Regions from separate parts of the Lentibacillus kimchii genome, predicted to be linked through region 1. Evidence: riboswitches for the same ligand, from Rfam matches in the RefSeq annotation. Region 1 holds a riboswitch; each other region holds the start of a gene.

Region 1 (3,279 bases):
TTGACAAGCATTCAAGGTGCTTGGTACTATGACTGTATCCGATTACAAAAATCGACAGAAATCTATTAGGGGAGGCTCGCACTTTAACTATATTTCAATCAGTTACAAACTGTGCGATATTTCAGAAGATACTTAATTAGAAGTCTGAAGTCTAACATTAGAGAATCCGAAACAATACTTTCGATAGGGATGTGGACAAAGAATGAATATTTTATGGGGAATAGCGGGTATTGTAATACTTCTTGCAATCGCCTTCCTATTTTCAAACAATAAGAAGAGAATTAATTTTCGAACTGTATTTGTCGCTCTGGCAATTCAAATCGTTTTCGCACTTATCGTGTTAAAGTGGCCGCTTGGGCATAAGGCACTTGAATGGGTCTCCGGTATTGTGGAGAAGATTATCGGCTCTGCTAATGCTGGAATAAGTTTTCTTTTTGATCCCCTTATCCCTAAGGACGATAGCATCTTTGCTTTTCAGGTACTGCCTGTCATCATCTTTTTCTCGTCACTTATTTCAGTCTTATATTATCTTGGTGTCATGCAGTGGATCATTCGGATGCTCGGCGGTGCGCTCTCTAAACTGCTGAAAACAAGCAAAGTCGAATCCATGAACGCCGCAGGGAGTATCTTTCTTGGACAAACGGAATCACCGCTCGTAATCAGACCGTATGTTAAGAACATGACGCTTTCTGAATTGTTTGCTGTGATGACTGGAGGCCTGGCTACTGTTGCCGGATCAGTCCTGGCTGGCTATGCTTTGCTTGGTGTTCCTATGAGATTTTTAATTGCAGCAAGTTTCATGGCTGCGCCGGCTGGTTTATTAATGGCAAAAATTATTATCCCTGAAGTTAATAAGGAACAAACCACAGATGAAGTTACACTGGAAAAGGATACAGAGACGACCAATGTGATCGATGCAGCTGCCGGGGGTGCCAGTGATGGTCTGAAATTAGCCCTGACGGTTGGCGCAATGCTTATCAGTTTTCTTTCACTTATTGCTCTCGCCAATCTGTTTTTAGGCTGGGCCGGCGGTTTATTCGGTGTGGATGATTTAACCTTGCAGCAAATTCTTGGCTATATCTTTTCACCAATTGCGTTTATGATTGGTATTCCATGGGATGAAGCTATGCGTGCCGGATCGCTTATTGGTCAAAAGATTATTACGAATGAATTTGTTGCTTTTTCCAATTTCGGTCCTGTTATTGATACTTTTTCTGATAAAGCTCAAACTATTATTACATTCGCTTTGTGCGGATTTGCCAACTTTGGCTCGATGGCCATCCTGATCGGCGGACTTAGTCCAATGGCGCCAAATAAAAGGGGTGACATTGCAAGAATCGGGCTGAAGGCTGTGCTGGCCGGGACACTCGCCAATCTATTAAGTGCCGCAATAGCAGGTATGCTTGTTTAAAGCTAGATTGGCAGTCTGACGTACAGCGAAAAGGTCCGTACTTGTTTGACGAAGCCTTCTTGATAAGTTATGCTAAAATTAAATTAATAAGAAATCCACTAGGGGTGCCTGCGCGGCTGAGATAAGATGACTGTCTTAATCCCTTTGAACCTGATCTAGTTTGCACTAGCGGAGGGAAGTGGAGCTGGTACAATAGTTGAGATTGCTAGAAAACCACTCCATTTCCGGGGTGGTTTTTTATTAGTTTCTTGAAAACCAGCAGGGCATCAAATTTATTGTATATCGTCAATACTGTGGTGGAAGTTGGCTGCTAGATGCGGATAATTGGTTGATCATGCATTTTGAGGAGGATTTAGTGATGCGTTTTTCGGAATCTTTGAAAGAGGCGACCGGACAGAGCTGGACATACAGCCTGAACCATCCTTTTGTCCAGGGGATTGTGAGAGGCGATTTGCCGCTGGAAACATTCAAAAATTATATCATGCAGGACATCTATTATTTAAAACACTACGGGAAAGTCCATGCCTTTGCGGCTGCTCAGGCAGATGACTTCAGTCAGGCAGCATCTCTGGCGGAAAAAGCCAAAACAACAGCTGAAGCAGAGCTTACCGTTCATAAGGAACATGCCAGAATTTTAAATATTACCGATGAAGACGTGCAGCAATTCAAACCTGCGCCAACAGCTTATGCCTATACATCCCATTTATATCGCGCCGCGTTATCCGGCAGTCTGGCGCAAATGATCGCTGCGATGCTCCCGTGCTACTGGTTATATGCCGATATCGGTCTGGAAAACAAGGGCACGAAGACCGGCGTCGAAATTTATGATAATTGGATTCAGATGTATGCAAGTGATGAATTTCAGGAATCAACGCGCGACATGATCAACTTGCTGGATGACCTCGCAGCCGAGGCAAGCGCAGCAGAGAAGGCGAAAATTAAAGATCAGTTTGTGATAGCTAAAGAATATGAACTTGCTTTCTGGGAAATGGCTTATAGATTTGAAACGTGGCTTTCGGAGCAGAAACAGACGAAGGTCTCCGGTTAATTATCACAACAGGGTGTCCCGCACTAGAGCGGGGCACCCTGTTTTTTATGGCAATATGAAACAAAGCAATATGAATTTTTCGGGAAATTGTTTATAATGACTAATAGACGTTACGCCAACCGCGCGAGAAAACAGTTCATGTACTAAAACCATTAAGGGAGCATACGTATGTTTAATTTAACGCATGACATGCTGGAAGCTAACAGCGCGATGCAAACAGCTGAAGAAATAGCCCAGCAGCCAAACGTATGGGTAAAAATGACGGACATGGTGTTTAAACAAAAGAGTGCCTGGAAGGAATTTGTTGAATCGATTTATGCCAAGCACGAACGTGTCCGGGTCATTATGACGGGAGCCGGTTCATCCGCTTTTGCCGGGGAAACACTCGTGCCGGAATTGCGCAGGCAAACCGGTACTCATGTAACATTTGAAGCGGTTGCGACAACAGATATTGTTGCCACACCGAAAAATTATTTGTTTCAGAATATACCGACCATCATGGTATCGTTTGCCCGCTCAGGCAACAGTCCCGAAAGCCTTGCTGCTGTTTCCCTGGGGAAACAGATGGTTGATCATTTTTATCAGGTGGTCATTACATGCAATGCGGAAGGTCAATTGGCTGTAAACAGCAAACAGGACGACAATTCCCTGACCATTTTGATGCCGGATGAGGTAAATGACCAGGGATTTGCGATGACGAGCAGTTTCACCTCCATGATGATGACAGCTTATGGCGTGTTTACGGAAAAGCCTTTCACCGGTAATGAGGCGAAACTCCTAATATCAACGGCCGAGGATTTTCTGGCAACTATTCCTGATA
Region 2 (3,279 bases), 1.0 Mb from region 1:
GCAGGACGACGGCCACACCACCAACAAAAGCCGCACCATCGCCACCTTCAAATCCAGACATTCGTCCGGAAGAAAGCTTCGAAAACATCATGTAAATCACAACCGCCAGCATAGCGATTGGAACCAAAACAGCAAACATTTTACTCCACATGGTGACGTGCCGCGATTCTGTTTTATTAAGAGGCTCGCCAGTTGTTTGGATCTGCTCCCCTTCGAGCTCATTCAAATCGCTGTCTTTTGATCGAATGGTTTTTCTGTAAAATACGTACGCGAATCCAATGGCCACCGCTCCGGCGATGAGTGATAAAACAAGTGCCTTATCAGCGACAACCGATGTTTCGATCCCGGCCGCTGTTGCAGATACATTAGGCGCCACTTGAACAATGTAATCGGAAGACAGTGCCATACCCTGGCCAGCCAGCGCAACAGCAACAGCTGAGGTCATAGCCGGAAGACCTGAGCGGATGGCGGCCGGAACAAGCAAGGCACAGATGAGCGGTACAGCAGGTGTTGGCCAAAAGAATAAGGAAATGACATAAGTAACACCCACCAGCAGGAAAAAGGATACATGCCCATTAACCATAAATTTCTGGATGGGCTGAATCATTCGCCTGTCAGCTCCTAAATCTCTCAACGAATGCAGGAGAGCCATCATAAATGTAATAATCAAAAATATATTAAACAGCTCTTTCGCAGCCACTAGATTAGCATTGAAAATGACCGTAAAACCATCCACCAGACTGCCCTGATATACCCAGGCAATCACAAACGTTCCAAGTAGCGACGGCAGGACAACGCCGCGGCGAAAGATCATCGTCAAAATGATCGCTAATGTGAACAGAGCATATAACCAGTGGGCCAGGGTTATCTCCACTTTAAACACTTCCTTTCTATCTGTGCTCCAGCCTATGCACGTTGAAAGAAAGCGGTGAAAACATCCATTTTGAATTGAACGCGAACTGCGGAAATGCACTGAATCGTTGTTATGAACGAAATAAAAATAGCCCTCTGTCGCAGAAGGACTATTTTTTAAATTCCGGTTCCGTAACATAATGTGAGCGGCATTGAACCAAATCAGGCTGTTTTTAATAACATTCTGGGCTGTTTATGAAATAGAAGAAAAACGACTGCTGCACTGATGACCAATGACGGAATGATATACGATATATTATAGAGCAATGAATAGACCCAGACAGATTGACCTTCCACAGCTGAATTAAAGAAGGCAACCCCAGCCGCAAAGTGAGCCAAAAACCGCAGTGAACTGCCCAAAATCACCCCAAGTGTTATATACGTAAGATAAACAGTTGTTTGCCCCGATTGAATAGCTTTTTGCACCTGCTTGGCAAAGATTCCAGCAAATCCAATTACCGTAAAGGCAAGGGCATAGTCAATGAAACCCTGAAGCGGGGTCAAGACGTAACCAGTCCCAGCCGCAACCTGCAAAATCCCCCACAAAAATCCTGACAAGAGCCCGCCTTTAAGACCCCAGCGAAATGCAAGTATAAATACAGGAATCATCGCCAATGAAATGGATCCGCCCTGTGCCCAGATTTTAAATGATAGAAACGGAATGACATCCAGCAACAAGGCCAGAGCTGTAAAGACAGCCACCTCAATTAAAAACAATGTGCGGTTTGAACGCATCGAACTCCTCCCCTTTTTGCCGGCAGCCTGTGCCGCCTGAATATGTTAAAAAACACAAAAAAAGCAATGCCAAGGGGAAGCTTTCTGATGGGAAAACTCCGCTCACATTGCTGCTGATCCATCAAAAAAGCCGCCATCCCTGCGCTAGTACTAACTAACAGGTTCGAAGGGTAAGAACTAACTCGTTCACTCTCAGCCAAAGGCTCCCCTTGAAGGCTTCTAACCTATGCTTTTTTTGCTGAATATATTATATCATACACCACACTAATTACAAGACTGTTCTGAATTCGGGGGGGTTCTATTATGATTTGTGCTTGGTATCTCTGCGGGGCGTCTGACTATATCCCTGCTGTCGTTGTAGGGGTATAATACCGTTTGTGATTTTACTGACTATAGCCATAAATATAAGTCCCGCTGCTGCGATTATGATCATGACAGCAAAAAATTGGATTATGAAGGCACCTATGCTGCTGGAAACAGCTGCTGTTATATAGCGACTGCCATAAAACAGCGTAACACCAGCAATGCTGATAATGACAATGAATGTCAGAACCGTCCCTGCCAATTGCCCCAACCGAAGTTTTTTCCAAGTATCTTTATATTTAAATGCGGCATAAATTAAATAAACAATTACAACCAGTGAAACAAATATTATTCGCGTCATTACCATCAGCTCCTGTCATTTAATGAACCGGTGTGTGTGCTTCCACCGCCCGTTTGAGTGCCTGCAGAATATAGCCGATCCCGCCGTAGTTCGCGAGCGGAAAGACCCTTGGCATACCATCAGGAAATGTTCCGTTTATCACAGGCTTGTATTTTTGACCTGTCAGCACCACAAGCCTGTCAAATTGTTTCAGCTGTTTTTCGTCTGCCTGGCATATTAATTGCGCATACGAGACAATCTCATCACTGTTTTGGTTAAACGTCACATCATACGGACCATCAACGATATCGTCCGCAAATAAAAACCCGTGTTTAGCTGACAGAATCACCCATTGATCAGTAAACATTTCTGCATATTGCCGCGTGCGTTTGTGCAGTGTACCGGTATAAGCATTTTTTGCGGGCACAGCCCCCATTTCCGGATGATTGTCCCAAATCTTTTTCCGGCCACATGGAATAATACTTAATTCCTTCATCTCGTTTCACTCCTATTTACATAAGTATAGCATGTTAACCAGAGCTGCAAAAGACAAATCGTTTTATAACGCTTGATTGCAATTGTTTGACCTTCAGAACTAACAATTCTATACTCGATGGGAGAAAGTAATAAATAGAAAGTACTTAAGATTGCTTTTCTGTTTGATTGCTTATTTACAAGGAATGACATTGTACAGTTATGATTTAAAAGGAGGAACCACATTGGCTTTGAATGTTGCACAAAAACTGATCAAAGATCACGTCGTTTCGGGCGACATGAATGCCGGGTCAGAAATTGGTCTGCAAATCGATCAGACACTGACCCAGGACGCCACAGGAACCATGGTCATGCTTGAACTTGAAGCGATGGGCCTGGACTATGCCAAAACCGAAGCTTCAGCACAGTATGTTGATCATAATCTAATCCAGGAAGATAATAAAAACCCTGATGACCATCTGTTCTTAGAAAGTTCTGCCCAGCGCTTTGGTCTT
Region 3 (3,279 bases), 1.0 Mb from region 1:
CAATGGATCCATAAATCCAGGGAACGCTATATTTCTGCGCAGCATCATTGATAATCATGCGGATTTCAAAATTATCTGTTGCATCCATAATCAGGTCAGTATCTGGTGCGAATTGCTCCATCTCAGTCGGCGTTACATCCGCGATATGCGCTTCGATCGTTACGTCACGATTAATCGCCTGCAACCGTCTCTGAGCTGAAATGGCTTTAGGCATCTGCTGTTCGGCATCCTGTTCCGTGTACAGCTGCTGGCGCTGCAGATTGCTCCATTCAACATAATCACGGTCCACAATGGTAATCTTGCCAACGCCGGAACGGACTAATATTTCCGAATTGCCCGTTCCGAGTGCGCCGGCGCCTATCACAAGAACGTGTTTATTCTGCAGCATTTGCTGGCCATCTTCGCCAATTCCCCGAAATAGAATCTGCCGAGAATAACGTTCATTCATCAGACACTCATCCCCTCTGCCGGACTGCTGGCAGCAGCGTAGCGTTTTTTCGGGATGCGTCCAGCTTCATAGCCCAATTGGCCTGCTTGGACAGCAAGTTTCATCGCCTCAGCCATTTTCACGGGTTTTGACGCTTTCGCTACAGCAGAATTTAACAGAACGCCATCTGCCCCAAGTTCCATCGCTGTGACGACATCTTTAGGAGAACCGATTCCCGCATCTACAATGACCGGCACCGTTAAAAGTTCCGTTATCAAACTCAGATTAAGTTCATTCAGAATCCCTTGCCCGGATCCAATCGGCGAAGCACCAGGCATAACAGCATGAGCTCCTATTTCTTCAAGCCGCTGTGCCAGCACAACATCGTCAGACGTGTACGGCAGGACCGTGTAGCCTTCTTGAACCAGTTCCTCTGTTGCCTTTAACGTTTCCGTCGGATCAGGGAGCAATGTCTTGTCATCACCGATTACTTCCACTTTAATCATGTCACACAACCCTGAGGCGTTAGCCAGTTTAGCCGTGCGGACGGCTTCTTCAGCCGTCTTAGCACCTGCTGTATTGGGCAGCAAGCTATACTTCTCTACATCTAGTTTCTCCAGAAAATTCGGCTGTGACGGTTCGAATATATTCATCCGCCTGACCGAAAAAGTCAGGATATCCGCTTCTGATACATCAACAGCCTGTTTTTGTGTGTCAAAGTCGGGATATTTACCCGTCCCGAGAAATAACCGGGAATTAAATGTTTTATTACCTATCGTTAACATTTAGCCACCTCCTACAAATTGGACCAGTTCAATTTTGTCACCACTGCGAACTTCTTGCTTTTCATGCCTATCCTTATTCAAAATATCACCATTGTACTCCACAATAACGACGGTACTGCTAATATGAAAATACTGTTTCACATCCGAGACTGTCTTCACTGTCTCAGGCATATCAGTCATGTTGCCATTAATATTAAGCTGCATGTTATCACCCCCCTTTAAATGATTAAGCAAGCTTAAGGGTATCAGCCAGCTGTTAAAGCCTTTTTATAGCGCTGGACAGCATCGACGGGATTATCCGCCAGCAAAATACCGGACAGAACAGCAACGCCCGAAGCACCCGTGTCAAGAACATCGTGTACATTTTCCGGTGCTATCCCGCCAATTGCTATAACTGGAACTGACGCGCTCCGGACTGCATGCCGCAGATTTTCAAGTCCTCGTGGTTCCATACCCGGTTTTGACCCGCTCGCAAAAACATGACCATACAGTACATAATCAGCACCGTTAGCCTCGGCTTTCACAGCTTCCTGAACCGAATGAACGGAACACCCGATACGCCAATGTATATTAAGATGTCGGGCATTGGCAGCGTCCATACTCTCGTAAGTCAGCTGCACACCCCCTGTCATTTTCTCGTAAGCAGTGTCTGCATCTGTATTAACGATCACTTTGCTGCGCGGAATACCGGCTTCAGCAAGGTCATCAATCGCCTGCTTCAACTGTTCAGATGTCCATGTTTTTTCGCGTAAATGAAGCCAGTCAATATAGGTGTGAATGTCCCTGATAATCGACGTCAATTCTTCTAGTGATTGTTTGCCTGTGGAAATAACATGAAGCTCTGACATAAATGCCCCCTCTCACACACCAGCCGAACGCAAAAAACCACTTCCCAGCATGGAAAGTGGTTTCGTTTATATCGCAAATCATTAAGAGACTTGCAATGTTCACCTTGCCACTTCCCTACGCCGGCGTTAACCGTCTCAAGTTCAAAGGGTCTCAGAGTCAGTACTCTGATCTCAGCTTTTTAAAAAGCTCCCCTAGTGGGATTATTAAGATATTTTGATTTATTATTAGACTACCATAAAAATTTAGATATGAGCGAATTTCATAATTCATAGCCCTTGCGGCGCAAGGACTTAAAAACGTAAAAAAGGAAGTACCTCCCCAAATCTTGTATAATGGTAGTTGAACTAAAACATCCATAGAGATTGGAGGAATACTTCCTATGACTATTATACGACAACCAAGCTTATTTAGCATCCAAGAACTTTATGACATGGAACCTACCCAAAAGTATGAGGCGATCATTTCCGCCGTTGATTTGGATGCCATTTATCACGACATGGCTAAAAAATCCCGTTTGGGCGCGCCTGAAGAGCTGAATGTTGCAGCGATGATTATTTCCGTTTTCATTCGGTATGTTGAACGCATCCCAACCATAAAAGACCTGAAAAAACGCTTAGATGATGATATTGCCTTCAAATTGAATTGTGGATTTCTGGTTTCAGACAAGATTCCTTCGGAAGCTTCCTATTCCCGCCTTTTAACCAAGCTGAGCGAGTCAGATGCATTGGAAAAGGCCCAGGAAAAAGTTGTTCTTCAAGCCATTGCCGAAGGCTTTATCGCTGATGATACAGTCGCCATCGATGCGACTCATTTCGAAGCACGTGATCAGGCCCCGCCTAAAGAAGAAAAGGCAAAGCCGGAACCGAAAAAACGCGGCCGTAAATCCAGGGAAGAGCGTGACCAATGGCTCCAGGAACAAGCTGAGAAAGAAGCGAATCTGCCTCTTTATGACAGGAAAATCGAAGCTCAACTGGATGCATCTTTAACAGAACTTCGAGACGGTGTTCCCCGGGATCCCCAATGGGGGATCAAGAAAAACAGCGAAGGCAAAAATACATTCTGGTTTGGCTATAAAGGACATCTGGCTGTCGGCACATCAAGTCAATACATTTTACAGGCCCTTTTCTCATCAGGAAATCTAAATGATGGAAAAGCCGCAATTCCTTTATTGAAGGGGATGAATGAACGCTTGCCTCTTTCAAACTTGCGTTATCAGAC

What was found. Region 1 has a riboswitch for thiamine pyrophosphate ahead of tenA (thiaminase II). Riboswitches for the same ligand answer to the same signal wherever they lie in the genome.
Region 2: linked by a shared signal. The riboswitch ahead of thiT (energy-coupled thiamine transporter ThiT) and the one ahead of tenA (thiaminase II) in region 1 are both predicted to bind thiamine pyrophosphate.
Region 3: linked by a shared signal. The riboswitch ahead of ACZ444_RS02995 (thiamine phosphate synthase) and the one ahead of tenA (thiaminase II) in region 1 are both predicted to bind thiamine pyrophosphate.

The regions. Positions count from the first base shown of each region.
Region 1 is NZ_AP043934.1:2,215,976-2,219,254, reverse strand. Features, by position in the region: gene ACZ444_RS11755 (NupC/NupG family nucleoside CNT transporter) at 203-1,411, shown strand; TPP riboswitch at 1,502-1,605, shown strand; gene tenA (thiaminase II) at 1,770-2,459, shown strand; gene ACZ444_RS11745 (SIS domain-containing protein) at 2,628-3,279, shown strand, end outside.
Region 2 is NZ_AP043934.1:1,174,671-1,177,949, reverse strand. Features, by position in the region: gene ACZ444_RS06375 (hypothetical protein) at 1-874, opposite strand, end outside; gene thiT (energy-coupled thiamine transporter ThiT) at 1,075-1,647, opposite strand; TPP riboswitch at 1,767-1,867, opposite strand; gene ACZ444_RS06365 (hypothetical protein) at 1,949-2,311, opposite strand; gene ACZ444_RS06360 (DUF6884 domain-containing protein) at 2,331-2,786, opposite strand; gene ACZ444_RS06355 (aconitate hydratase) at 3,010-3,279, shown strand, end outside.
Region 3 is NZ_AP043934.1:491,949-495,227, reverse strand. Features, by position in the region: gene ACZ444_RS03010 (MoeB/ThiF family adenylyltransferase) at 1-448, opposite strand, end outside; gene ACZ444_RS03005 (thiazole synthase) at 448-1,212, opposite strand; gene thiS (sulfur carrier protein ThiS) at 1,213-1,416, opposite strand; gene ACZ444_RS02995 (thiamine phosphate synthase) at 1,458-2,060, opposite strand; TPP riboswitch at 2,156-2,264, opposite strand; gene ACZ444_RS02990 (IS1182 family transposase) at 2,441-3,279, shown strand, end outside.